DNA from 2 places in the Spiribacter pallidus genome. Region 2 is predicted to be linked to the other one. Evidence: predicted binding sites of a transcription regulator. Region 2 holds the regulator's gene; the other holds the start of a gene.
The links. The regulator FNR, encoded in region 2, switches genes on or off when oxygen is low (the NO sensors DNR and NnrR bind a similar motif). The targets are predictions, from matches to a motif close to TTGATNTANATCAA.
Positions count from the first base shown of each region.

Region 1 (14,199 bases), on a different contig from region 2:
CGCCGTCCGGCAAGTCCATCGAAGGGGTGGATGTGATCGTGCGGGTCAGCTCCCGGGCCTGATCGCGTCCACCGCCGGTGGCTGCCCCGGCCCGGGATCGGCGGGCGGGCGCGGCGCCCCCTGCGGAAAGAGCACCGGCGCCAGTTCCTCCAGCGCCTTTTGATAGACATCGCGTTTGAACGCAACGATCTGAGATAACGGGTGCCAGTACGAGACCCAGTTCCAGGCATCAAACTCAGGATCCGCGCAGGCATCCAGCTGCACCCGGGCCTCGTCGGCGACCAGCCGCAGCAGAAACCAGACCTGCTTCTGGCCAATACAGGTGGGCCGCTGACGCCGCCGGATCAGATGAGGCGGCAGTCGGTAGCGAAGCCACCCCCGGGTGGCGCCCAGCACCGCCACGTCGGCCGGCCGCAGACCGACCTCTTCATGGAGCTCGCGATAGAGGGCCGCCTCGGGGCTTTCGTCGCGCTGAATGCCCCCTTGCGGAAACTGCCAGGCGTTCTGGCCGATACGACGCGCCCACAGCAGCTCGCCCGCATCATTGGCGAGAATGATGCCGACATTGGGGCGAAAACCCTGCGCGTCAATCACTTATGAAACCCGTGTTGCCCATTGCTTGTGCCTCATTCTTCCACATAGGACAATCCAGCGGCAATTTCATCACCCCGGACCGACCGTGCAACTGGCGATCTTTGACCTCGACAACACCCTCCTCGGCGGTGACAGCGATTACCTCTGGGGACAGCACCTGATGGACAAGGGTGCGGTGGCCCGCGAAGGCTTTGAAGCCGAAAACCAGCGCTACATGGATGCCTACGAGCGCGGCGAGCTGGATATCGATGCCTTCATGCGCTTTGCCCTGCGCCCGCTGGCCGCCACCCCCCATGACACCCTACTGGCCTGGCGGGCCGAGTTCATCGACACCCACATCCGCCCCCGGGTGCTGCCGGCCGCCCGGCGATTGGTCGAAAGCCATCGGCAGGCCGGGCACGGGCTGATGATCATCACGGCCACCAACCGCTTTGTCACCGAGCCGATCGCGGCGCTTTTCAACATCCCGGTACTGCTCGCCACCGAGCCGGAATTTGCCGATGGCGCCTTCACCGGCCGACATCAGGGCACGCCGACCTTTCGCGAGGGCAAGATCACCGCGCTGCAGGACTGGCTGGACCGCGAATCGGCCATGCTCGAGGCGGCCCATTTCTACAGCGACTCGCGCAACGATCTGCCATTGCTCGAGCATGTCGACCATCCGGTGGCCGTGGACCCCGACCCGGTGCTGGCCGCCGAGGCCGAGGCCCGCGGCTGGCCCATGCTGACCCTGCGCCAGGGCGACACCCCCCTGCCGCTTAACCGCACTTCGAAGAGGCATCCATCATGAAAGCCACACTGGCAACGCCACTGCGACTGATCACCCTGATCCTGCTGGCGGGCATGGCCACGGCGGTCAGTGCCGAGGTACGAGTCGAAGGCGCCTGGTCCCGGGCCACCGCCCCGGGCCTTGGCACCGGCGGGGCCTATTTTCATCTGATCAACACCGGCGAGCGCGGCGACCGACTGATCGGCGTGCGCAGCGACCGCGCGCCGCGGGTGGAGTTGCATCGAACCATCGAAGAAGGCGGTAACGCCCGCATGGTGCACACGCCAACGGTGCGCGTGCCGGCCAACGGCGAACTGGTGTTCGAACCCGGGGGCCGTCACGTCATGCTCATGGGCCTGGAGCGGGCTCTGACCGAGGGAGAGACCTACGAAATCATCCTCGAGCTCGAGCGCGCCGGCGATCTACCCATCACCGTGGAGGTCCGCTCGCCCACAGCCATGGGCGCCGACCATATGGGGCATGACGCCCATGGGATGACGCACTGAGCAAGCGGGCTTTTCGCCGTATCGTGGTGTCCTCGGGCGATTTTGATCCGCCGATCCCTATGTTCACGAGCCGGTCACCGACCAGCGGATCTCATGAGCCCGAGGACACCACGATACGGCAGGCCTGCGTGCTAGTGGCCGGCGTTAGTTAGTGGGTCTCAGATGACCCGCGAGAAGCGCCGTTCGCCACGGGCTTCGGCCAGATAGGCGTCGAAGGGCATGGCGACGTTGCGCAAAAAGAACCGGCCCCGCTCGGTGACCGCCAGCTCGTCCCGGCCGATCGTCACCAATCCATCATCGACCAGCGGCTGCAGCGCCATCAGGGCATCGGCAAAGTACTGCCGAAAAACGATGCCATGGCGTGCCTCGATGGCGGCAAAATCCACCCGCCCCCGGCACATCACGGCCTGGATGACATCCCGCCGCAGGCGATCATCGGCCGACAGCTCCACGCCCCGCCAGATGGGTAGACGACCAGCGGCCAGCGCCTCGGCATGGCCTTCCGGGTCGCGTTTGTTCTGCATGTAGGCATCACCGATCTGTCCGATGGACGATGCCCCGAGCCCGATCAGATCCAGATCCGGGCGAGTGGCATAACCCTGGAAGTTACGATGCAGCGTCCCGTCGCGGGCGGCCCGGGCCAGTTCATCGTCGGGCAGGGCGAAGTGGTCCATGCCGATATACTGGTAGCCATCGCGGGCGAGTCGCTCCATGGCCTCGATCAAAAGCGTGAGTTTGACATCCGCCGGCGGCAGCATGTCCTCGCGGATCTGGCGCTGGATACGGAACATCTGCGGCATATGGGCGTAGTTGTAGAGCGCGATCCGATCGGGCCGAATGGCCATGACCGCATCCAGCGTGCGGGCCAGCTTGGCCGGTGTCTGCAGCGGCAGTCCGTACATCAGATCGAGGTTTACCGAATGAAAGCCCCGGGCCCGGGCTTCGGCGACCACATCGGCGGTATCTTCAACCCCCTGGATGCGGTTGATGGCCTTTTGCACATCATCGTCAAAATCCTGCACGCCCAGACTCAGCCGATTGAAGCCGAGCTCGGCGAGGCCGGCGATCCGCGCCCGATCCACCGTGCGCGGGTCCACCTCGATGGAGAACTCGCGCCGCGACGGATCGGCCAGGGGAAAACGCTCGGCGATGGCATCGATCAACCGGGCGAGATCATCATCGCTAAAGTAGGTCGGGGTGCCGCCGCCCAGGTGCAGCTGCTCCACCGGTCGGTCGTCGTCAAACAGCGCCGCCTGCAGGTCAAGCTCGTCGATGAGTCGGTCGAGGTAACGCTCGGCCCGGCGGTAGTTGGCGGTAATCACCTTGTTACAGGCGCAGTAAAAGCAGACCGTCCGGCAGAACGGCACATGCACGTACAGCGATAACGGCCGCGGCATCGGATCGCCGTTGCTGGCCTCGACCCGTTGGCGATATCGCTGGGCGTCGAAGACCTCGGTAAACTGCGCGGCGGTGGGATACGAGGTATACCGCGGGCCGGTGACGTCGTAGCGCTGCAGCAGCTCGCGGTCGAGCATCAAATTGTCGGCCATGGCAGCCTAACCCTGTTGTGTTGCAATGGACAGACGATACCGGGTATGGGCACAGCGCCCCTTGATATGGATCAGCCACCGGGCCCGTTGGGAGCAGACAGGATTGAGTGAGCACGGCAAAAGGCCAACCACCGGGCCGGACCGGCCCGGGGCGGGGCTGCGACAGCAGCTGATACGGCGGTTCTGGCTGGCGCTGGCGCTTTTCTTTGTCGGCCTGGGCAGCGTCGGGGCGGTGCTGCCGCTGCTGCCGACCACGCCATTTCTGTTACTGGCGGCGTTCTGTGCCTCGCGCAGCTCGCCGGCGCTTCACGCCTGGCTCTACAGCCATCCGCGCTTTGGGCCGCTGCTGCGGGACTGGCGCGACCACCGCGCCATCCGGCCACGGGCCAAGGTCACCGCGCTGATCCTGGTGGCACTGAGCTGGGTGTGGATGTGGGTCAGCGTCGAACCGCTCTATGCCCGACTTTCCGCATCAGCGGTGATGGCCGGCGTGGTGGTGTTTCTCGCCACCCGCCCCCATGGCCCGGGCGGCTCAGGCGCCGGTGAGCGCCGCGACGATGAATAACCCCACCACACAGGCAAACGCGGCGGTCCACAACAGGCTGCGCAGCATCGGACGATCGGCAATGTAGGCCAATCCATAGCCGACCCGCAGGACGACAAACGCCACCGCCAGGCCATCCACCCAGCCCTGGCCGGCATCCAGCTGCTCGGCCACCAGGACCGCGGCGGCAAAGGGCGGGAAGGCCTCGAAACTGTTCATCTGCGCCCAATTGGCCCGCTGCCGCCAGCCCTCGAGGTTGGCAAGCCAGGCCCGGGGCCGGGCGTTGTCGAACTGCCCGGCCGATTTGGCCGCACCGGCAAACCCAAAGGGGATTAGCGCCGCGGCGAGGATGCACCAGTAGGCAAGGGTCATGACGAGCCTCCTTGGAGGGCGGCGGTCACCGCCCGATGGCCGATGTCGGTGCGCACGAAAGCGCCCTCCCAGTGGATCTGCCCGGCCAGGTCGTAGGCCGCCTGTTGGGCGGCGACGATATCCTCACCCAACGCACAGGCGCAGAGCACCCGACCGCCAGCGGTCACCACCTGGCCATCGGCGTTCTGGGCGGTGCCGGCATGAAAGACCTTGCGATCGGAGATCGCCGCATCGGGCAGCCCGTGGATGACCGTGCCCTTGTCATAGACCCCGGGATAGCCGGCTGCCGCCATCACCACCCCCAGGCACGGCCGCGGATCCCATGTCACCGACTGCGCCGCGAGCTGGCCCTGCAGGGCGGCTTCGAAAAGCGCCACCGGGTCGCTGGCAAGGCGCATGACAATAGGTTGGGTCTCCGGGTCGCCGAGCCGGACGTTAAACTCGAGCACCCGGGGCGCCCCGTCGGCATCGATCATCAGCCCGGCATACAGAAACCCCTGATAGCCCCGTCCCTCGGCCACCAGGCCCCGGACGGTGGGGTGGATCACCTCGTCCATCACCCGCGCGTGGACGGCGTCGTCGATCACCGGGGCCGGCGAATACGCGCCCATGCCACCGGTGTTAGGCCCCTGGTCGCCGGCGTCCCGGGCCTTGTGATCCTGCGAGGTGGCAAGCGGCAGCACCGTCTCGCCATCCACCAGGGCGATGAAACTCGCCTCCTCGCCCTCGAGGTAATCCTCGACCACGATGCGCTCACTGGCCGCGCCGAAGGCGCCCGAGAGCATCTCCTCGGCGGCGAGCAGCGCCTCGTCCAGGGTGCGCGCCACGGTGACCCCCTTGCCCGCGGCCAGACCGTCAGCCTTGACCACCAGCGGCGCACCGCGCGCCTCGATATAGGCCCGCGCCTCGTCCAGATCATCAAAGGTCTGATAGGCGGCGCTGGGGATGTGGTGACGGGCAAAGAAATCCTTGGCGAAGGCCTTGGACGACTCCAGCTCGGCGCCGGCCCGGCCAGGACCCAGGCAGGGCAGGCCGGCGGCGGCAAAGGCATCCACCACCCCGGCGGCCAGGGGCGCCTCGGGGCCGACCACGGTCATGGCCACCTCCAGGCGCTGGGCAACGGCGCGCAACCCGTCGATATCCTCGACACCCACATTGACGTTGCTCACCCCCGGCTCGAGGGCCGTGCCTGCATTGCCCGGGGCCACATGCACATGGTTGACCCGCGGCGAGCGGGCCAGCCGCCAGGCAAGCGCATGCTCGCGCCCGCCGTTGCCGATCACCAGAATATCCATCTCCCCTCCCGGTTCCGTGGACCGTTAATCAGTGGCGAAAATGCCGCATGCCGGTGAACGCCATGGCGATGCCATGCTCGTTGGCCGCGGCAATCACCTCGTCATCCCGCATGGAGCCGCCCGGCTGCACAATGGCCCGGACCCCGGCCTCGGCGGCCTGATCGACCCCGTCCCGAAACGGAAAAAAGGCATCCGAGGCAAGCACCGCCCCGGCCAGCGAGAGACCGGCATCGGTGGCTTTGCGCACGCCGATGCGGGCGCTGTCCACCCGCGACATCTGCCCCGCCCCGATCCCCAGCGTCCGACCGTCACGACCATAGACGATCGCGTTGGATTTCACATGCTTGGCCACCCGCCAGACAAAATCCAGATCCGATCGAAGCGAGTCGTCGATGGCGGCCTCGGTGACACAGCGAAGGGACGCATCGTCGCCGTAGAGTGCGGCATCCTGGGACTGTACCAACACCCCGCCGCCGATGGGCTGCAACCGCCAGCCCCCGGGCGTCGATGGGCCGTGGGGGATTTCGAGCACCCGCAGATTCTGCTTGCGGCCGGTAATGGCAAGCGCCTCGTCGGCCACCGCCGGGGCCAGGATCACCTCGACAAACTGCCGGGCGATAATGGCCTCGGCGGTGGCAGCATCCAGCGGCCGGTTGAACGCGATGATCCCGCCAAACGCCGAGGTGGGATCGGTGGCGAAGGCGGCCTGGTAGGCCGGCTCGAGGCTGTCCGCCACCGCCACCCCGCAGGGGTTGGCATGTTTGACGATGACACAGGCCGGGGCCTCGAAGGCCGCAGCACAGGCCCAGGCGGCATCGGCGTCGGCGAGGTTGTTGTAGGAAAGCGCCTTGCCCTGACATTGCCGGTAGCTGGCAAAGCTGCCGGCCGGCGCGGCCGCCTCTTGGTAGAAGGCCGCTTGCTGATGGGGGTTTTCGCCATAGCGCAGGGTATCGACCCGCTGCCAGTGGGCGTTGAGCTGGGCGGGAAAATCGGCGCGCTCACCATCGGCCGATCGGGCCGAGAGATGATTGCTGATCGCCGCGTCATAGCGGGCGACATGGTTGAACGCCGCCACCGCCAGCTCATAACGCAGTGCGACACTGAGCCCCTCACCGCCCAGGGCGTCGATCACCGCCGGGTACTGCGACGGATCGGTCACCACCCCGACACCGGCGTGGTTCTTGGCCGCCGCCCGCAACATCGCCGGGCCGCCGATGTCGATATGCTCGATCGCCGTGGCCAGACTGCAGTCCGGGTCGGCGGTCACCGCCTCGAAGGGGTAGAGGTTGACCGCCAGCAGATCGATGGGCGGGATGTCCTGCTCGGCCATAACCGCCTCGTCCTCACCGCGACGGCCCAAAAGCCCCCCGTGCACCCGGGGGTGGAGGGTCTTGACCCGGCCGGCCATGATCTCGGGAAACCCGGTGTAATCGCCCACCTCGGTGACCGGAATGCCCGCCTCGGTCAACAGCCGGGCGGTGCCCCCGGTGGAGAGGATTTCGGCGCCGGCGTCATTCAGCGCCCGGGCCAGGGTTTCGATATCGGTCTTGTCCGAGACGCTCAAAAGCGCCCGGCGCACCGGTATCGGGCGATCGACAGTCGTCATGGGGACTCCCCGGGTCATGACCCGCGCTAGTCTTCGAGATTGTAGTGCCGCAGCTTCTTGCGCAAGGTCCCGCGATTGATCCCCAGGGTCTCGGCGGCACGGGTCTGGTTGCCCTCGCAGATCTGCATGACCACCTCGAGCAAGGGCCGCTCGGCCTCTTCGATGACCATGCGGTGGAGATCGCGGCAGTGGTGGCCATCCAGCTTTTCAAAATAATCACTCAGGGTGTCACGAACGCAGGCCCGGATGGGGCCGACATCGGCACTGTGTTTGGGTGATTGGTCCGACATGGCGTTCATTCCTCGCGCGAAGCCGGGATCATAACCACAACCCCCGCTGCGTTAAAGCGCATGGGTCAAGACAACCGCCGGTGTCCACGCAGACAAATCCAACCGTCGCGCCGGGTGTCATCGACAAAATCAATGGCCGGGGTGTAGGCCCGGCGTACGGCCGCGGCCTGATCGGCAAGGACCCCGCTCATGAGCAAACGCCCGCCGGGCGTCAGTGCATCGGTCAAAACCGGCGCCAGCTGCTTGAGAATCCCGGCCAGGATATTGGCCACCACCGCGTCGGCCACCGGCAGATCATGGCCCGGCAGACCGGTCTCGATGGCCCCGGCCACCTGGTTGGCCCGGGCATTGTCCCGGGTGGCGGTCAGCGCCTGGGGATCGTTATCAATGGCAATGACCCGACGGGCGCCCAGCTTGAGGGCGGCGACGGCCAGGATGCCGGATCCGCAGCCATAGTCGATCAGCGTTTGCCCCACAGGCGGTGCCGCCGCCAGCGCCTCGAGGCAGAGCGCCGTGGTGGGATGGGTGCCGGTGCCAAAGGCCAGCCCCGGATCCAGCCGGACGGGGATGGTCGCCGACGCCGGCGGTGTCATGCCGTGGGGCACCACCCAGAGCCCATGGCCAAAATCCAGCGGCTTGAAGTCATCCAGCCAGACCCGTTCCCAATCGCGCGCTTCGATGGGTGCCCACTTGAGCTCGGTAGGCGGCAGATCGAGGGCCCGGGCGATGGCATCGGCCACCAACACCTGGTCGACGTCCGCGCCGAACAGCGCCTCGGCCCGCATGGCATCCCACAGACGGGTCTCGCCCGGGGCCGGTTCGAGCACCGCCGTCGCCCCGGCCGCCTCACAAAGGCTGACCGCCGTCGCGCCATGGGCTTCGAGCACCGCCTCGGCCCGCTCGGCATCGGCCGCCGGCAGTGGAAAGCTCAGTTGCCAGTCACTCACGGCCCGCGATGTTCGCCGGGCTGCCAGAGGACATCACCGCGGGCTTCGCGGTTGGCCTCGCGGGCGAGGACAAACAGATAATCCGAGAGCCGGTTGAGATAGCGAAGGACCGTCTCGTTGATGGGCGCGGCGGTGGCCAGCGCGGCCGAATCCCGTTCGGCCCGACGTGCCACGGTGCGGGCATGATGCAGGTGCGCCGCCGCCGGGCTGCCGGCCGGCAGGACAAACGAGCGCAGCGTCTCGAGGCCGGCGTTGATGCGATCGATCTCGGCCTCCAGCCATTCCACCTGGGGCTCGGTCACCCGCAGCGGCTCGAAGGGCGGATCCTCCTGCTCGGGGGTACAAAGATCGGCCCCCACGTCAAAAAGATCGTTCTGGATGCGCATCAACGCCGCATCCAGATCACCACCGGCATGCAGCCGGCAGATACCGAGCAGGGCGTTGAGCTCATCCACCGTGCCGTAGGCATTGACCCGCAGATCGGTTTTGGCCACACGGCTGCCGTCGCCCAGCGCCGTGTGACCGGCATCCCCGGTTCGGGTATAGATTTTGGTGAGCTTGACCACGCGGTTAACCGTTGAACCGCTTGACCGAATCCTCGATCTCGGCGACCGCCGCGTCATGCCCCTTCCAGCCGTTGACCTTCACCCACTTGCCGGGCTCGAGATCCTTGTAGTGCTCGAAGAAATGACTGATCTGCTCGAGCAGCAGCGACGGCAGGTCCGCGGGGGCCTGGACGTGATCGTAGATGGGGGTGAGTTTGCTGATCGGCACGCAAAGCAGCTTGGCATCCTCGCCGCTTTCGTCGGACATCTCCAGCACCCCCACCGGACGACAGCGGATCACCGAGCCCACCGCCAGCGGAAAGGGGGTGACCACCAGTGCATCGAGCGGATCCCCATCGCCGCAGAGGGTGTCCGGGATGTAGCCGTAGTTGGCCGGGTAGTGCATGGCCGTGCCCATGAACCGGTCCACCATCACGGCGCCCGAGTCCTTGTCCACTTCGTACTTGATCGGATCGGCGTTGGCCGGGATCTCGATGATGATGTTGATGTCTTCCGGCAGATCCTTGCCGGCGGTGATTCCCTCAAAGGCCATGCTTCGCTCTCCTCGTTGCTGGATGCAGGCTTGGTTCGTCAAAAGGCGTGATTATACGCAGCCCCCGCCCCCGGGTCAGGCACCGAATGCCGGCAGGCGTTTTTCGACCATCCGACCGGCCAGACGGGCATAGTCCGGCAGGCCGTTGCGGTAGGGCGGATAGTCTTCACCGGCAATTAGCGGGCGCAGATAGCGCAGGCAGGATTCGGTGACGAAAAGACCGCTTTCATCGATGTACTCCGCCGGCATCCTGGCCTCGACGTTGGCCACCTCGGCCAGCGGCACCCGGCCGATGTGCCAACGATAGGGACTGTCGGATTCGCGCACGATCGTGGGCATGACCGCATCCTCGCCGGCGATTGCCAGCTCCACGGCCGCCTTGCCCAGGGCATAGGCCTGTTCCACGTCGGTGGCCGAGGCGATATGCCGCGCCGCGCGTTGCAGATAATCGGCGATGGCGTAGTGGTATTTGTAGCCGAGTTGGTTTTTGACCATGGCCGCCACCGTGGGCGCCACCCCCCCCAACTGGACGTGGCCGAAGGCATCCCGCGTGCCCTGGTCGGCCAGGAACTGGCCGTCGGCGGTTTTCACCCCCTCCGAGACCACCACCACGCAGTAGCCGAACCGCTCGACACTCTCGCGGACCCGATCGAGGAAACGCTGCTCATCCAGCGGCACCTCGGGCAGCAGAATGACATGGGGCGGGTCGCCCTCGCCCTCCCGCGCCAGGGCCGAGGCCGCGGCAATCCAGCCGGCGTGTCGCCCCATGGTCTCGAGGATGAACACCTTGGTCGAGGTCTCGGCCATGGAGGCCACATCCAGCCCCGCCTCGCGGGTCGCCACGGCAATGTATTTGGCCACCGAGCCGAACCCCGGGCAGGTATCGGTGACCGGCAGGTCGTTGTCGACGGTCTTGGGCACGCCAATGCACTGGATCGGATAGCCCATGGCCTCGCCGAGCTGCGAGACCTTGTGGGCGGTGTCCTGCGAATCACCACCGCCGTTGTAGAAGAAATAACCAATGTCGTGGGCCCGGAAGACGTCGATCAGCCGCTCGTACTCGGCGCGGTTTTCCTCCAGCCCCTTGAGTTTGTAGCGCGCCGAGCCAAATGCACCCGCCGGGGTGTGGCGCAGCGCGGCGATGGTCTCGGCCGACTCGCCGGCGGTGTCGATGAGCGCCTCTTGCAACGCCCCCAATATGCCGTGGCGGCCGGCGTAGACGGTGCCAATCCGCTCGGGGTGGGCGCGGGCGGTCTCGATCACCCCGCAGGCGGTGGCGTTGATCACGGCGGTCACCCCCCCGGACTGGGCATAAAAAGCGTTTCTGGCGGTCATGAATGGCTCTCCCCTGCAATCCGGGGCCGATTCTAACAACTGACCGGTTGGCCTTGCTGCCAGAGATAATCCCGGGTTCGCGGCACGGCATGCTGATCCCGCGCGAGCTGGAAGTGAAAGACCACCAGCCCGCGGTGACGGAAGGCCATCTCGCTGGCCGCCAGATAGAACTCCCACATTCGGCAGAAGCGCTCGCCCTTCTCGCGGCAGACCGCATCGCGGACCGCCTGGAATCGGGCGAACCACGCCGCCAGGGTGTAGGCATAGTGCATGCGCAGCACTTCCAGGTCGCTGCAGAGCAGTTGCTGGCGCTCCACCGCCGAGGCCACCTCGGAGAGCGCCGGTATGTAGCCGCCGGGGAAGATGTAACGACGAATCCAGGGGTTGGTCACCCCCGGCCGGCCGGTCCGGCCGATGGTGTGGACAAGGGCGATGCCATCGGCGCTCAGGTGACGGTGGACGGCGTTGAAGTAGGTGTCGTAGTAACGCGCCCCGACATGCTCGAACATGCCGACACTGACGATACGATCAAACCGCTCGGGCACATCGCGGTAATCCTGCATGCGGATCGCCACCCGGTCGTCGAGCCCCCGGTCGGCCACCCGTTGCCGGGCCACCCGGGCCTGCTCCCGGGACAGGGTCAACCCCACCACCTGGGCACCGGCCTGTTCCGCCAGCTCGATGGCGAGCCCGCCCCAACCGCAGCCGATATCCAGCACGGTCTGTTCGGGCGCGAGGCAGAGCTTGCGGCGGATGAGCGCCCGCTTGGCGGCCTGGGCGGCCTCGAGGTCGTCCACCCCGTCGTCCCAATAGGCGCAGGAGTACTGCAGATCGCGGTCGAGAAACCGCCTGAAAAGCGACTCATCAAGATCGTAGTGATGAGCGACATTGCGCCGGCTGGCCGCCCGTCGGTTCCACTGCTGCAACAAGCGAAGCACCGGCTGCAACACCCGCTGGCCCTGCCCCGGCGCTTGTCGGGCGAAGTTGCCCATCAACACATCCAGCAGTGTGCGCAGATCCGGCGTGCTCCAGGCCCCTTCCATGTAGGTCTGGCCGAGCATGAAATCCGGGTCGGCCACAAGCCGCCGCTCGATGGCGGGGTCATGCAGTGTCACCTCGGCCACCGGCTCGCCATCGCCATAACGGCCGCGACGGCCATCGGCGGCCTTGAAATCAAGCGAGCCGTTACGAACCCCTTCTTCGAGGATTTTCTCCAGCATCCCTGACCTCCGTGGCGACGGCGGCGCGGTGAACCGTTACCATGCATGCAACCGCAACACCGCCGGCGGGTTCAACCCCGCCCGCAAGAGCGCAGAAAACCATGGCCGAGACATCCGCATCGTCACCGCAGCGCCTGCTGGGCATCGCCCTGCTCCGTGCCGGACCCGACGAGTTGCCCTGCTCGAATGCCCTGCTGGGTGGGACCATCGCCGCCACCGCGGCCATCAACTACCCGGTCATCCAGCGCTACACCCCCGAGGTGGAACCGCTGGTGCAGATCCTGCTGTTGATCGCCTACAACGCGGCGTTCCTTGCCGTTGCCCTGTGGCTGCGGGGCGTGCCAGCGCGTTTCACCCAGACCGCCACCGCGGTTTTCGGCACCGATGCGATCATCTCGGCGGTGGCCCTGCCGGTGCTGCTCAGGCTTGGCCAGCCCAATGAGACCAACGGCCTGGCCGCGGGGCTTTTCCTGGCGCTGCTTTTGTGGAATGTCGCCGTGGTCAGCCGCATCCTGCGCGCGGCATTGTCCATGACCACGGGCTTTGCCGTCGGCCTGGCGCTGGTCTATCTGTTCGGCGCCAGTGTCTTTGTTCGCGGGCTGACCGGCGCATGAGCCACGTCCATATCCTTGGCATCGGCGGGACGTTCATGGCCGGGCTGGCGCTGATCGCCCGAGAGGCCGGCTACCGGGTGACCGGTCAGGATCAGCCGCTCTACCCGCCCATGAGCGAGGTGCTTGCCCGCGCCGGGATCGACGTCGAGACCGGTTATACGCCATCGCCCAGTGCCGAGGCCGCCGACGAGGTGATCATCGGCAACGCCCTTGGCCGCGGCAACCCGGCGGTGGAGGCCATTCTGGCGATGCGCCGCGACTACACCTCGGGCCCGGCCTGGCTGGCCCACCACATCCTCCACGACCGCTGGGTGATCGCGGTGGCCGGCACCCATGGTAAGACCACCACCGCGGCAATGCTTGCCTGGATGCTGGAGTCCGCCGGCCTGGCACCGGGGTTTCTGATCGGCGGCCGGCCGGCCAACTTCGACGTCCCGGCGCGGCTTGGTCAGGCGCCGTTTTTTGTCATCGAAGCCGATGAGTACGACACCGCCTTTTTCGATAAACGCGCCAAGTTCGTCCACTTCCGCCCCCGGACTCTGGTGCTGAACAATCTTGAGTTCGATCATGCCGACATCTACCCCGATCTTGCGGCAATAGAGCGGCAATTCCATCATCTGATCCGTACCGTCCCCGGCAACGGCAGCCTGGTGGTCAACGGCGATGAGCCCGCCCTCGAGCGGGTGCTGGCCACCGGCTGCTGGACCGACCGGGTGGTGTTTGGCCGGCATCCCGACCACCCCTGGCGCCTCGACGGCACGGCCGGGGCGTGGCAGTTGGGGCAACACCCCCTGCCCCTGCCACAGCCAGGCGCCCACAACGCCATGAATGCCGCCGCGGCCACCCTGGCGGCCCGCCACGTAGGCGTTGCCATCGAAAACGCAACCGAAGCGCTGGCCGACTTTCGGGGCGTGGCGCGGCGTCTTGAACTGCGCGGCGAGGTCAACGACATCCGGGTGGTGGATGATTTTGCCCACCACCCCACCGCCATCGCCGCCACCCTCGAGGCCCTGCGGACAGCGGCACCCGATCGGCGGCTGGTGGCGGCGGTCGAGCCGCGGTCGAACACCATGCGCGAAGGCGTCCATGCCGATCGCCTGGGCGGCTCGCTGCAGAAAGCCGACCGGATCCATCTGCTGGCCGACCCGTCTCTTGACTGGGATGTCCGGGCCGCGGTGGCCGATCTTGGCTCCCGCGCCCGCGTGGCCGACGGACTGGATGCGCTGGTGGCGGGCATCATGCAGGACAGCCGACCCGGCGATACCATCGCGGTCATGAGTAACGGGGCCTTCGGTGGGATCCATGAGCGACTCATCGAGGGATTGACCCGGCAGACACAGGACAATGCCCAATGAACAACCCACCCATCACCCTGGCGATCACCGGCGCCTCGGGCGCGATTTACGGCCTGCGACTGCTGGAATGCCTCCTGGGCGCCGGTGTCCCGGTCTACCTGATG
Region 1 is NZ_JBAKFM010000001.1:588,104-602,302, forward strand. Features, by position in the region: gene irrA (iron response transcriptional regulator IrrA) at 1-62, shown strand, start outside; gene V6X73_RS02975 (RNA pyrophosphohydrolase) at 46-594, opposite strand; gene V6X73_RS02980 (histidinol-phosphatase) at 680-1,384, shown strand; gene V6X73_RS02985 (copper chaperone PCu(A)C) at 1,381-1,869, shown strand; gene hemN (oxygen-independent coproporphyrinogen III oxidase) at 2,028-3,419, opposite strand; gene V6X73_RS02995 (YbaN family protein) at 3,523-3,984, shown strand; gene V6X73_RS03000 (MAPEG family protein) at 3,952-4,335, opposite strand; gene purD (phosphoribosylamine--glycine ligase) at 4,332-5,630, opposite strand; gene purH (bifunctional phosphoribosylaminoimidazolecarboxamide formyltransferase/IMP cyclohydrolase) at 5,659-7,236, opposite strand; gene V6X73_RS03015 (helix-turn-helix domain-containing protein) at 7,263-7,526, opposite strand; gene prmA (50S ribosomal protein L11 methyltransferase) at 7,592-8,473, opposite strand; gene V6X73_RS03025 (cob(I)yrinic acid a,c-diamide adenosyltransferase) at 8,470-9,039, opposite strand; gene ppa (inorganic diphosphatase) at 9,044-9,571, opposite strand; gene V6X73_RS03035 (6-phosphofructokinase) at 9,647-10,906, opposite strand; gene V6X73_RS03040 (class I SAM-dependent methyltransferase) at 10,939-12,126, opposite strand; gene V6X73_RS03045 (hypothetical protein) at 12,228-12,740, shown strand; gene mpl (UDP-N-acetylmuramate:L-alanyl-gamma-D-glutamyl-meso-diaminopimelate ligase) at 12,737-14,095, shown strand; gene V6X73_RS03055 (flavin prenyltransferase UbiX) at 14,092-14,199, shown strand, end outside.
Region 1: hemN (oxygen-independent coproporphyrinogen III oxidase) is a predicted target of FNR. The motif match lies at 3,481-3,494, and genes of this name have one in related genera.

Region 2 (14,199 bases):
AGGTGGCCTATGTGCGCTTTGCCTCGGTCTATCGCAGTTTTCAGGACGTCTCGGCGTTTCGCGAGGTGATCGAGGGGCTGGAACATGGCGATGCGCCTTTCATCGACTCCGGTGAACGCTCTTGAGCGGCTTCAGTGCCAGTGATCACGCCTGGATGAGCCGCGCGCTGCAGCTCGCCGAGCAGGGGCGGTGGAGCTGCGATCCCAACCCGCGGGTGGGTTGTGTGTTGGTGCGCGATGGGGTGTGCATCGGCGAAGCCGGCCATCGCCGGGCCGGCGAGGATCATGCCGAGATCCGCGCCATCGCCGCGGCCGGGGGGGATACCGCCGGGGCCACCGCCTACGTCACGTTGGAGCCCTGCAGCCATTACGGGCGCACGCCACCCTGTGCCGATGCCCTGATCGAAGCGGGCATCGCCCGGGTGGTGGCCGGTGCCACCGACCCCAATCCGCGGGTGGCGGGCCGTGGTCTCGAGCGACTGCGCGAGGCGGCCGTCGCCGTGGCCTCGGGGCTGATGGCCGCGCAAAGCGAGGCGCTCAACCCGGGGTTTTTCCGGCGCATGCGCGGCGGACTGCCGTGGGTCCGCGCCAAGCTTGCCGCCAGCCTGGACGGGCGTACGGCGATGGCCTCGGGCGAGAGCCGATGGATTACCGAGCCACCCGCCCGGCGGGATGTGCACCGCTGGCGGGCGGCCAGCTCGGCGATTGTCACCGGCGTGGATACCGTCATCGCCGATGATCCGGCATTGACGGTGCGGGATGTCGATGGCGAGTTTCGCCCGCCCCGGCGGGTGGTGATCGATACCGATCTGCGCACACCACCGGATGCCGGGCTTCTGGCCGATCAGCAGGGCGTGGTGCTGATCCACGGGGGCACCATGCCGGCCCGCGAGACCGATCTTGTCCATGCCGGCGCCGAGCTCTGGCAGGTGGCGACCGACGAGGACGGCCATGTCGCACCGGCGGCGGCCCTCGAGGCCCTGGCCGCGGCCGAGATCAACGAGGTCTGGCTCGAGGCCGGGCCACGGCTGACCGGCGCCTGGGTCCAGGCGGGCGTGGTGGATGAGCTGATCATCTATCTGGCGCCCCATTTGATGGGGCACGAAGGCCAGCCACTGCTGGCGCTGGCCGGCCTGGCGTCGATGGATGACCGGCTTGCGCTGCGGCGCACCGACAGCCGCTGGGTCGGCGAGGACCTGCGTTTGACCTTTTGTCTGCACGACGACGAGGACGTTTGAATGTTTACCGGCATCATCCAGGCCTGCGGCGCGCTTCGCTCAACCCGCGAGATGGGCGGAGACCGACGCCTCGAGTTCACCACCGCAGGGCTTGATCTGGACGGAGTCAAACCGGGTGACAGCATCGCCGTTAACGGCTGTTGCCTCACCGCGGTCGAGCTGGGGGCCGGGCATTTTGCCGCGGATGTCTCTCAGGAGAGTCTCGATCGCACCACCCTCGGATCACTCAAGCCCGGCGACCCGGTCAACCTCGAGCCGGCGCTCACCCTGGCCACCCCCCTGGGCGGGCATCTGGTCAGCGGGCATGTGGACGGCGTCGGCGAAGTGGTCGATGTGAGCCCGGCGGGGCGGTCCCAGCGCTGGCGGTTCCGGGCCCCGGCGTCGCTTGCCCGCTACATTGCCGAGAAAGGCTCGATTGCCATCGAGGGCATCAGCTTGACCGTCAACCAGGTCGAGGGTCCGGAATTCGAGGTCAACATCGTCCCGCACACCGCGGCGGTCACCAGTCTGGGCCAGTATCGCCCGGGCCAGCCAGTGAACATCGAAGTCGATCTGCTCGCCCGCTATCTTGAACGCCTGCTCGAGTCCGGCCACAGCGCCGCCAGCGACGGCGTAAGCGAGGCATTGCTGCGGCGAAGCGGTTTTCTCGGGGGCTGATTATGGCATTCAACGACATCGAAGAGATCATCGAAGCGCTGCGTGACGGGCGCATGGTGCTGATGCTCGATGACGAGGACCGGGAGAACGAGGGCGATCTGTTGATGGCTGCCTCGATGGTGCGGCCGGACGATATCAACTTCATGGCCCGGTACGGTCGGGGGCTCATCTGTCTGACCCTGACCCGCGAGCGTTGCGAGCAGCTGCGACTGCCGCTGATGGTGGCGAGCGGCGGTGATCACCAGGGGACCCGCTTTACCCTGAGCATCGAGGCGGCCAGTGGTGTGACCACCGGCATCTCGGCAGCGGACCGGGCCCGCACCGTTCAGGCCGCGGTCGCGCCGCAGGCGACGCCGGAGGATCTCATCCAGCCGGGGCATGTCTTCCCGTTAATGGCCCAGCCGGGCGGGGTGCTGACCCGTGCCGGCCATACCGAGGCGGGCTGTGACCTGGCCCGGCTGGCCGGGTTCGAACCGGCGGCGGTGATCGTCGAGGTGCTCAATGAGGATGGCACCATGGCGCGCCGCGATGATCTGCTGGCCTTCGCCCGATCGCATGACATCAAGATCGGTACCGTGGCCGATCTCATTGCCTATCGGATCCGCAACGAGCGTACCGTCGAGCGGGTGGCCGACTGCGAGCTGCCCACCGAATACGGCCGATTCCACCTCTACGCCTATCAGGACCGGGTGGACGGGGCGCTGCATTTCGCGCTGTTGCGCGGTCAGCCGACGCCGGATAATCCCGCCCTGGTGCGGGTGCAGGTCGAGAACACGCTCTCGGATCTGTTCGGGGCCACCGCCCCGGATCAGACCTGGTCGCTCAAGCAGGCACTCGAGGAAATCGGCGGCAGCGAGGCCGATCCCGCCTGCCTGATCATGCTCCGGCAGGCCAGCGACCGGGACGAGGTACTGGCGCGCGTCCGCGAGTTCCAGGCGCTCGCCCGCAGCGGCGAGATGATGCCCGAGCCGCGCTCGGCCAGTGAACAGAGCCAGGCGCTTCGGACCTACGGTGTGGGCGCCCAGATCCTCACCGATCTTGGCATCCACCGGATGCGGGTGCTCTCCTCGCCCAAGATCATGTACGGCTTGAGCGGTTTCGGGATCGAGGTCGTGGATTACGTCCAGTCCGCCGGGGAGTGAGCCCGGCGGTTGAGGTTTCAACTTGCCGCCCGGCGGTTTAGTCTTGCCGCAGGCGATCAACAGACAACGGAACCGACATGAAAACCCTTGAAGGTGATTTTACCGCCAGCAATGCACGGATTGCCGTGGTGGCCACGCGATTCAATGACTATATCGTCAACGCCTTAGTGGGTGGCGCCGAGGATGTGCTGCGTCGTCACGGCGTCGCTGACGAGGCGTTGACGCTGATCCGCGCGCCCGGCGCCTGGGAGATGCCATTGGTGGTCGACCGGGCGGCGGCATCGGGTCAGTACGACGGCATCGTCGCACTGGGCTGCGTGATCCGTGGCGGGACGCCGCATTTTGACTATGTCGCCGGCGAGTGCGCCAAGGGCCTGGGACAGGTCATGCAGCAACGCAGCCTGCCGGTGGCCTTTGGTGTGTTGACCACCGACACCATTGAGCAGGCCATCGAGCGGGCCGGCACCAAGGCCGGCAACAAAGGCGCCGAAGCGGCCATGTCGCTGCTCGAGATGATCAGCCTCTTGCGCCAACTGTGAGGCCCGGCGAGGCGAAGCGGGCCCGCGCAAGAGCCCGGCGCCGGGTCCTTCAGGCGCTTTATCAATGGCAGTTGACCGGCCACGAGCCGGTGGCCATCGAGCGCCAGTTCCTGGGGGATCATCGACTCGGTCGCATGGATCTTGAATTCTTCTCGGAGGTTTTCCGGGGGGTCACCGCCCAGGCCGAGACGCTGGATCAGGCCTTCGATGCTTACCTCGACCGACCGGCGCGAACCCTTGACCCGGTGGAACTGGCCCTGCTGCGACTGGGCAGCTACGAGCTGCGCGAGCGCCTGGATGTTCCCTATCGGGTGTGCATCGATCAGGCCGTGGAGCTTGCCAAATCCTTTGGCGCCGAGCAGAGCCATCGTTACATCAACGGCGTCCTTGACCGCGTCGGCCAGGCGGTCCCGCTGCGGCGGGCCGAGCTTGACGCCCAACGAGGCTGAGCCCGCGCATGGCCGGTTGTGGTGAATTCGATCTCATCCGGCAATACCTCACCGGGTTGGGCGCCGACCGCGGCGATGTGACTTACGGAGTGGGCGATGACGCCGCCATCACCTGCCCGCCGGCATCAATGCCCGCGGTGCTGGCGCTGGACACGCTGGTCGCCGGGGTGCATTTTCCGCAAGACCTGCCGGCAGCGGCGGTGGGCTATCGGGCCCTCGCCGTGAACCTAAGCGATATGGCGGCGATGGGCGCGACACCGGCCTGGGCGTTGCTGGGGCTGACCCTGCCGGCATCCGATGCCGACTGGGTGGCGGCGTTTGCCGGGGGGCTGGATCGGCTCGCCCGCCTCAACAACGTCGCCGTTGTCGGCGGCGATATCACCCGCGGGCCTTTGACCATCAGCCTGCAGATCACCGGATTCAGCCCCGCTCCCCTTCGTCGTGACGGCGCCCGGCCAGGGGATCGGGTCTGGGTGTCGGGGCGGCCGGGCGATGCCGCCGGTGGGCTTGAGGTATGGCAGTCGGCGCACCGTCAGACCCCGCGCTGGCAGGGCCTGGTGCGGGCGTTTGCCGAACCCCGGCCGCGGATCGCTCTTGGGCAGGCGCTGCGTGGCATTGCCTCGGCGGTCATCGATGTCTCGGACGGTGTGCTGGCGGACGCCGGGCATATCGCCGAGGCCAGCCAGGTTGCCCTGCAGCTCGAGTCGACGGCGCTGCAGCCGTCGGCGCGGTTACGGGCCTGGGCGGGTGCCGCGGCAGGGCAAGATCTGACCCTGGCCGGCGGTGACGACTACGAGCTGCTTTTTACCGCCCCGGACGAGGCGGGACCGGTCATTGGACAGGTCGCCGGTCAGACCCGGACGCCGGTCCGCTGCATTGGCCGGGTTGTACGGGGTGCCGGAGTGGACTGGGGCGGGCAGAACGCCGATGCGGCGGCCAGGGGCGGTTATCGGCATTTTGACTGATCATTGACCCATCCCGCGGCGGCCATCGGCATTTTGTATTGGCATCATCGCGGTCTGGTGGATTACCCTCTGGCCCGTCTGGGGCAACAAATGGGGGCTGGCTCGAACGGCCAGCGACACAACCGGCGATGACTGGCTCGACCCGTTCGGACTTTCGTATCTCGACCCTGCGCCAGGCCTGCACCCACTGCAGCCTCAATCAGCTTTGCCTGCCCATGTCGCTCAGCGAGGCCGATATCGAGCAGCTCGATGCCATCGTCGAGCGCCGCAAGCCCCTGGACCGCGGGGGGCATCTCTACCGGGCGGGCGATTCGTTCCGGGCCATTTATGCGGTGCGCTCCGGTTCGCTCAAGACCTATACCACCGCCGATAACGGTGAAGAGCAGGTGACCGGTTTTCATCTGCCCGGCGAATTGGTCGGGCTGGATGCCATCAACAGCTGGGTCCACCCCTGCGGGGCCTCGGCGCTTGAGACCACCAGCGTCTGCGAGCTGCCCTTCGAGGAGCTCGAAAACCTGGCGGCGGACATCCCGGGGCTGCAACGACAGCTTTTCCGGTTGATGTCACGCGAAATCTTTGCCGATCAGGAGATGCTCTTCGCCATGGCCCGCCGTTCGGCCGAGGAGCGCCTGGCGATGCTGCTTTTGAGTTTTTCTGACCGGTTTGGCCGGCGCGGGCTGTCGCCAAGCCGGTTTCGCCTGCCCATGGCCCGCACCGAGCTGGGTAACTACCTGGGCCTGGCACCCGAGACCATGAGCCGGCTTTTCCGACGCTTCCAGGAGCAGGGGTGGCTGGAGGCCGACGGCCGCGAGATCAACCTGCTGGATGTGCCCACACTTCGCGAGCTCAGCGGCCGCGGCGGCGAGGAAGCCGCCGGCGGGCAGTGTCACCCCGTCCCGGAGTGAGTCCACGTCGCTACGGCCGGGACTACATCATGCCGGTCTGGAGCTTGGCCGCCTCGGACATCATCTCGAAGCTCCACGGCGGATCGAAAACGATCTCGACGTCGACTTCATCTACCGTCGGCACCTGGCGGACCTTCTCGCGTACGTCATAGGCGATGATGTCGCCCATGCCGCACCCGGGTGCGGTGAGGGTCATGTCCACTTCGACCGCCCGGCTACCATTGGCCTGTTCGCGGATTTCGCAGCGATAGACCAGCCCCAGATCGACGATGTTCACCGGGATCTCCGGGTCGAAGCAGCGCCGCATCTGGTCCCAGACCAGCTGTTCGACATCGGCGGTGGAGGCGTCATCCGGCAGCTCCGGGGTGGGTTCGGGTTCTTTGCCGATGGCGTCGGCATCCTTGCCGTCGATACGAAAGAGATTGCCCTGGATATAGACGGTATAGCTGCCCCCGAGGGCCTGGGTGATCATGCCCTCGGCGCCCTTGGGGATGATGCCCGTGTCACCGGCGGGGATCAGCGCGGCCTCGCAATCGCGCTCGAAAACCACCGGTTCGTTGCTTTGCATTGCCATGGTGAATCCCTCGTCCCGTCCACTTGTCAGACAGAATAACACCCGCGAGGCGGTCCGCCGAGACGGGAGGAAAAGCCATGCCGACTCGCGTATGCTGGGTCGGGAATTCTCTAGCCAGGAGGCTGTCATGAACGACAACGTCCACCATCTCTCGCCGCTGCTGCGCCAGTCCAGCGACATCCTGGTCGAGCGCGCGCAGGGGATGTATGTCTACGCCGAGGATGGCGGCAAGTACATGGATTTCGCCTCGGGGATCGGCGTGCTCAGCACCGGCCATTGTCATCCCCGCGTGGTCGAGGCCGCCAAGGCCCAGATCGACAAGGTGGTCCATGCCCAGTACGCCATTATGAAGCATCGGCCCATCCTCGAGCTCTCGGACCGGCTGGTGGAACTGCTGCCGGATCAAATCGACAGTGTGTTCTTCTCGAACGCGGGTACCGAGGCGGTAGAAGCCTCCATCCGGCTGGCACGCCAGGCCACTGGCAAGCCCAACATCATCGCCTTTAGGGGCTGTTTCCACGGCCGGACCATGGGCTCGCTGTCGACGACAAGCTCGAGTGCGGCGGTGCGCCAGGGGGTCCAGCCGTTGATGGGCGGGGTCGTGACCGCGCCGTTTCCGGATACCAACTGGTATGGCATGAGCGAGGACGAGGCGGCCGATTTTGCCCTTCGCGAGCTCGACTACATCCTGCAGGTGCAAAGCACCCCCATGGAGACCGCGGCCATGCTCATCGAGCCCATCCAGGGCGAGGCGGGCTATATCCCGGCCAACACCAAATACATGCAGGGCCTGCAGGAGCGGTGTAACAAACACGGCATCCTGCTGATCATGGACGAAGTCCAGTCCGGCAACGGGCGGACGGGTCTGATGTGGGGCTACGAGCATTTCGGCGTCGAGCCGGATGTGGTGGTCTCGGCCAAGGGCGTGGCAAGCGGTTTTCAGCTCTCGTTCATGGCCGCCCCGGCCGAGCTTATGAGCAAGGCCCTGCCCGGCTCCCAGGGCGGGACCTATGGCGGCAACGCGGTGGCCTGTGCCGCCGGCCTGGCGACGCTGGATGTCATGCGCGACGAAAAGCTGGTGGAAAACGCCGCCGAGCGTGGCGAACAGCTGCGTGCGCGGCTCGAGGATGTGCAAAGCCGGCATCCGGAAATCGGTGCGATCACCGGTCGTGGATTGATGATCGGCACCCACCTGGTGGATGCCCACGGCAAGCCCGATGGTGACCGCGGCATGAAGATGCTCAAAGCCTGTGAACGGTTGGGGCTTTTGATGATCCGCTGCGGTCCCTGGGGCGGCAACGTCATCCGCTGGATCCCGCCGCTGATTGTCACCGCCGAAGAGATCGACTGGGCGGTGGATCAGTTCGAGGCGGCGCTGGTCGAGACCGGCGACGGCAGTGGCCAGGAAGGCATGCGTCGGACCGGCTAACCCGCCGGCCAACAGCGCCCGCATGCAAAGGCCTGGTTCAGCCCGGGCCTTTTTTTTGGGCTAACCCACCGGCACGGTCTGTGCCTCGGTGAACTCGAACAACCCCTCCAGGCCGCCCTCGCGGCCGTAGCCGGACTGCTTCATGCCCCCAAACGGTGCCTCGGGGGTGGGGCCCGAGCCGGTATTCAAAGCGGCATGGCCAAAGTGCAAGCGGCTGATGATCTGCTGGCCGCGCGTCTCATCGCCGGTAAAGACATAGCAGGCCAGACCAAAGTCGGTGTCATTGGCCAGCGCCACGACCTGGTCATCATCGGTGAAGGTGATGATGGGCACCAGCGGGCCGAAGGTCTCTTCGCGATAGCAGGCGGCGTGGGATGGCACACCCAGCAGCACGGTGGGCGGGTAGAAGGTGCCGGGCAGCCCTGCGGCATCGCCCTGGTAGATCTTCTCGGCGCCCTTGTCGAGGGCATCTTCGACGTGCCGCGCCACCTTGGCCACGGCCTTTTCGTCGATCAACGGCCCCAGTTTGGTGTCCGGGTCCATGCCGTCGCCGACGGTCAGCGATTGGACCCGGTCGGCCAGTTTGTCGGCGAAGGCCGCGGCAACGGATTGGTGGACGAAGATGCGATTGGCGCAAACGCAGGTCTGCCCGCCGCCGCGAAACTTGTTGCCGATGAGCTGATCGGCGGCGTGGTCGAGATCGGCATCGGCAAAGATGATGTACGGGGCGTTGCCACCCAGCTCCAGGGCAAGGCGCTTGATGCCGGGGGCGGATTGCTGGATGAGTTCGCGGCCCACTTCGGTCGAGCCGGTAAAGCTGATGACCCGCACCGCGGGTGCGTCGAAAAGCGCCTGGGTGATCGGGCCGGCGCTGCCCATGACCAGGTTGGCCTTGCCGGCCGGCAGCCCCACCTCGCGCTCGAGCAGCGTGAAAAGCGCGATCATCGTCAGCGGCGTTTTGGACGAGGGTTTAATGACACTGGCGCAGTCCGCGGCGATGGCCGCCGAGAGCTTCTTGGCGATCATGCCGATGGGAAAGTTCCAGGGCGTGACCAGCCCGACCACACCGGCGGGCCGGTGGTACACGGTCCAGCGGCACCCCCGCGGTTGCTCGTCGAGGGTCCGGGGGTCGAGGGCATCGATGTGCTCGGCGGCGTAGCGGAAAAACCCGGCTGCATAGTCCGCCTCGCCCTGGGCCTCGGCCAGTGGCTTGCCGTGCTCGGCGCAGAGGATGCGCCCGATCTCTTCGCGATGGTTGGTGAGGCTCTCGGCGATGGCGTTCAGCCAACCGCGCCGCGTCTCCCGGTCCGCCGGCGTGGCCTGGGCCGATTCGGCGGCGGCAATCGCCCGCTCGGTCTCGACCGCATCCATCGAGGCGACGTCTGCCAGATGGCCATTGTCAACCGGGTTGGTGACCGCGAGGGTCTTGCCGCTGTCGGCCATCACCCATTGACCGTTGATATAGCCGCCGAGGGTGGGGAGGAGGGGAGATTCGATCATGAAGGGCCTCGTGTGGTTTCTGTCGGTGGCACGGCCTAGCGCCCGGCGGCCGAAAAGCCGCTTTGCTTGTCGACCGGGTTGTTCAGGGCTTCGCCGGCCTGCCAGCGCCGGAAGTTGTCGATGAACTGCTCGGAAAGCGCCCGCTTCCAGCCAATGAAATCGCCCGCCATGTGGGCCGAGATAGCGACATTGGGCAGCCCCCAGAGGGGATGATCAGCCGGCAGGGGCTCTTGCTCGAAGACATCCAGTGCTGCGCCATCAATCTCGCCGTCCTGCAGCGCGGCGAGTAGTTCATCGGTTTTGACAATCGGCCCGCGGCCGATGTTGATCAGCCGTGCGCCGGGCGGCATGGCCTTGAACTCGGCGGCTCCGAAAAGCCCCTCGGTGTCGGCGGTAAGCGGCGCGGCGATCACGACAAAGTCATAATCCGGCAGCAAAGAGAGCAGATCGGCCTGGGCGTAGATGGCGGTAAAATCCTCATCCCCGTCGCGGGCCCGGCGGCCGACCCCGTCGACCTCCATGCCGATCGCCGAGCAGGTGCGGGCGATCCGCCGGCCGATGGACCCGGCGCCGACGACCAGCACGCTGCGGCCCGCGACCGGTTCGGTCTCGCGATGCTGCCACTGTCGGTCCTGCTGCAGCCGGTAGTTGCCGGCAAAGTCTTTGCAAAAGCTGATGATCTGGCCAAGGACGTATTCGGCGATGCAGCCATCGAAAATCCCCCGGGCATTGGTTACCGGGATGGCGCTGTCACGGATTTCGGGGATCATCAGTGCATCAACGCCGGCGCTGGTGGCGTGGATCCAGGCAAGCGCATCCGCCGCTGGCCAGGCATCGGCGAGGGCGTCGGTGCGAAAATCGGTGACACACAGGATCTCGGCACCGGGGAGTGTCTCGCGCAGTCCGGCGGCATCATCGGCGCGCCGCAACTCGGCCTCGGCTTCCAGCGCCTCGAACCCTTCCGGAATGGGCTCATCGGGTGCCGTCAAGACGACGATTGTCGGCCGGGATGCGGACATGGCCTGATCTCCAGTGGGTCGAGCGGAATTGCAGCGACGTTAAACACCCCCGGGGCTCGCCGTCAACTGCGTCAGCATGCGCTTTGCGGGGCTTGACCGGGTTGACCTGCCGGTCTAGCGTCGGCGTGTTTTCTGTCTTCATCCGACTTGTGTATCAGCCAGGAGGAAAATCCATGGTCAACCCGGTGGAAATGGATCAGGGCGATCAGGCCGAGGGACCGCTTTTCAGTCCGTCGCTGCAAGCCATTCCCATGCCCGGTATCCGGCGGATGATCAACACCGCCGCGGGGATGGACGACGTGATCCATCTGTCCATCGGTCAGCCGGATTTCCCGACCCCGCCGCATATCGTGGATGCCCATATCGACGCCCTGCGCGATGGGTTGACCGGCTACACCATGGATGCCGGGCTGCCCGAGCTGCTCAGCGAGCTGGCCCGCTACTACAGCAAGCGCTATGACCGCGAGCTCACCGAGGACAATTTCCTCATCACCACCGGTGCCACCGAGGCCATGTATCTGGCGCTCACCGCCACGGCCGCGCCGGGTCGGCAGTTCATCGTCACCGATCCGACCTTTCTGCTCTACGCACCGCTCATTCGCATGAACGGCGGCGAGGTCAAGCTCATCCCGACCCGGCCCGAGCACGGCCACCAGATCGACCCCCAGGAGGTGATCGATGCGATCGGGATGCGCACCTTTGCCATTGTGCTCAACTCGCCGAGCAATCCCAGCGGGGCTGTCTACCCGCGCGAGACCATCGAGGCGATCGTCCAGGAGGCGGCCTATCGCGGGGTGTATGTCTTTGCCGACGAGGTCTATGACCACATCCTGCTCGAAGAGGGCATGGAATTTCCCAGCGTGATCAACTGCACCTCGGATCTCGACCATGTGATGTCTATCTCGAGCTTTTCCAAGACCTTCAGCATGGCCGGGTTCCGGATCGGCTGGATGATCTCCAGCCAGGGGGCAATCAAGAAACTGCGGCGTTATCACATGTTTACCACCACGGTGGCGAGTACCCCGGCGCAGTGGGCCGGTGTGGCCGCGCTGCAGGGGGATATGGCCTGTGTCGATGAGATGAATGCCGAGTACCGGCGGCGCCGCGACCGGGTGGTGGAGCTGGTCAGCGAGACCCCGCATCTGACCGGTTACGTCCCCCAGGGGGCCTTTTATATCTTCCCCTCGCTGCCGCCGCGCACCGATGCCACCGATCTGTCGCTGCGCATGCTCGCCGAGACCGGTGTCTGCGTGATCCCGGGCGATGCCTTTGGTGATACCTGTGGCAATGCCATCCGCATCAGCTTTTCCAACTCGATGGAAAATATCGAAGCGGCGTTCGCCCGAATGCAGCCCTGGTTGGCGCAGCAGAAGTTCTAGCCACGGGGGATACCGCCGGCCGGTGGGGTCAGTCCTCCAGCCAGTGGACGCGGTAGAGGTCCAGGCGTCGATCCTTGGCGTTCTGGACCGACCCTTCGGCGCGCAACTGCTTGAGCTTGTCCATGTCCAGATCCACCACCAGGGTCATTTCGGTGTTGGGCGTGGATTCGCTAACGATGCCGTCGTGGGGGAAGGCGAAATCCGAGGGTGAGAATACCGCCGCCTGGGCATACTGGATTTCGATGTTCTCCACCCGTGGCAGGTTGCCCACGCTGCCGGTGATGGCGACATAGCATTCGTTTTCGATGGCCCGGGCCTGGGCACAGCGCCGGACCCGGAGATAGGCGTTTTTGGTATCGGTCCAGAACGGCACGAACAGGATCTGCATGCCCTGGTCGGCCAGCAGCCGGCAGGCCTCGGGAAATTCCACGTCATAGCAGACCAGGATGCCGATCTTGCCCACATCGGTGTCGAAGGCCTTGAGCGCGTCACCCCCCTGGACCCCCCAGTAGAAACGCTCATCCGGGGTGGCGTGGAGCTTGTAGTGGTTGTCGATGGTGCCGTCCCGGCGGCAGAGATAGGCCACGTTGTAGAGCGCGTTGTCATCGTAGACCGGCATCGAGCCGGCGATGATGTTGATGTTGTAGGACACGGCCATGCGGCTCATGGCATCGGTGATTTCGCCGGTATACTGGGCCAGCCCCCGCATGGCCTCGGCGGGATCCTCCTGGTTGAACTGCGCGAGCAGTGGCGCATTGAAAAGCTCCGGGAAGAGGATGAAATCGCAGTTGTAGCCGGCCATGGCGTCGACGAAGAACTCGATGTTGGTCATCAGGTCCTCGAAGTTGGTGACCCGCCGCATCTGCCACTGCACCGTGCCGACCCGCACCATGGACTTGCGCCCACCGATCAGCGGCGTGCGCTCGCTTTCGTAGAAGATGTTGTCCCACTGCAGCAGCGTGGCGTAGGCACGGGATTGCTGATCCTCGGGCAGATACGCGGTGATCACCCGGCGGACATGAAAGTCGTTGGCCAGCTGGAACGAGAGGATCGGGTCGTAGAGCTCGCGGCGCTTGACCAGGTCGATGTACTCTTCGGGCTTCATCTCGGCGGCGTGCTCGCGATAGCCGGGCATGCGGCCGCCGGCGACGATGGCCCGCAGATTGAGGCTGCGGCAGAGCTCTTTGCGGGCGTCGTAAAGCCGCCGGCCAAGGCGCATGCCGCGGTATTCGGGATCGACGAAGATATCCACGCCGTAGAGCACGTCGCCGTTGGGGTCGTGGTTGGTCAGATAGCCGTTGCCGGTGATTTCGTTGTATTTGTGCCGGTCACCGAAGCGGTCATAGTCAACGACCATCGAGATGGCGCCGGCCACCACCCGGCCGTTGTCCTCGATGCAGATCTGGCCCTCGGCAAAGCGATTGATCTGGGCAGCGAACTGTTTGCGCGTCCACGCCCCGCCCAGATCCGGATAGACCTGATCCATGATGTGTCGGACATCGGCGTAATCCGCCAGGCGCAGATGCCGCAGCCGGAGCCGATGTTCTTCGCCGCTGCCATCCTGTTCTGTCATGGCGGCGAGGATATCATGGCCCTGTCACGGGTCTGAGTCTGCAACGCAGACCACCGACAAGGAGATTGCCATGGAAAGCCATCTGGATGCCGCGCAGCGCGACAGACTGCGACAGATGCTGGAAGCGCAGCGCGCCACGCTGCGCGAGACGCTGCGTGGCGAGGTGCTCGCCGCCGATATCCTCCGCGCGGAGGACATCGCCGACCGGGTCCGGGATCCGGGGGATGAGGCGGTGGTCGATCTGCTCGCCGATCTGGAATATGCCGATATCGACCGCCATATCGGTGCACTGCGGGCCACTGAGGCGGCGCTGCGCGCCTGGCATGACGGCCGCTACGGTGTCTGTGCCGATTGCGGCGGGCCCATCCCCTATGCCCGGCTCGAGGCCTATCCCACCGCCAGTCGATGCATCGACTGTCAGGCCGAGTATGAGCGCGCCGGAGGGCCGACGCCACGGCTTTGACCCGGTCAACCGCAGCCCGCCGCCGGTGGGGGCGCTGGCAATGGCTGACCGCCGGGGTGCTGGTGCTGCTGATCGTCGCGCCGGCAACCGCCGGGGTGCGCTTGACGGTGGAAGGGGCGCCGGATTTTCTTGCCGATAATATCCGCGCCCACATCGACACCCGGGTCGGGCTGACATCGCGGCTGGCGGTGCGCTTTTATCGCGATCAGGTCCGCAGTCAGGTCCGGCAGGCCCTCGAGGCGCTGGGCTATTATGAGGCCGACGCCGACATCCGCATCACCCCGGTGCGTGGTGACTGGGCGCTGGCGGTGCGGGTCACCCCCGGTCCGCGGCTGAGCTGGCGACGGGTGGATGTCGCGCTGACCGGC
Region 2 is NZ_JBAKFM010000002.1:115,706-129,904, forward strand. Features, by position in the region: gene nrdR (transcriptional regulator NrdR) at 1-125, shown strand, start outside; gene ribD (bifunctional diaminohydroxyphosphoribosylaminopyrimidine deaminase/5-amino-6-(5-phosphoribosylamino)uracil reductase RibD) at 122-1,237, shown strand; gene V6X73_RS03880 (riboflavin synthase) at 1,238-1,894, shown strand; gene ribBA (bifunctional 3,4-dihydroxy-2-butanone-4-phosphate synthase/GTP cyclohydrolase II) at 1,897-3,036, shown strand; gene ribH (6,7-dimethyl-8-ribityllumazine synthase) at 3,114-3,575, shown strand; gene nusB (transcription antitermination factor NusB) at 3,572-4,024, shown strand; gene thiL (thiamine-phosphate kinase) at 4,033-4,989, shown strand; gene fnr (fumarate/nitrate reduction transcriptional regulator Fnr) at 5,118-5,894, shown strand; gene sufT (putative Fe-S cluster assembly protein SufT) at 5,917-6,468, opposite strand; gene V6X73_RS03915 (aspartate aminotransferase family protein) at 6,596-7,897, shown strand; gene V6X73_RS03920 (NAD-dependent succinate-semialdehyde dehydrogenase) at 7,958-9,397, opposite strand; gene V6X73_RS03925 (D-2-hydroxyacid dehydrogenase) at 9,433-10,416, opposite strand; gene V6X73_RS03930 (pyridoxal phosphate-dependent aminotransferase) at 10,590-11,795, shown strand; gene V6X73_RS03935 (GNAT family N-acetyltransferase) at 11,824-13,368, opposite strand; gene V6X73_RS03940 (TraR/DksA family transcriptional regulator) at 13,439-13,831, shown strand; gene V6X73_RS03945 (autotransporter assembly complex protein TamA) at 13,828-14,199, shown strand, end outside.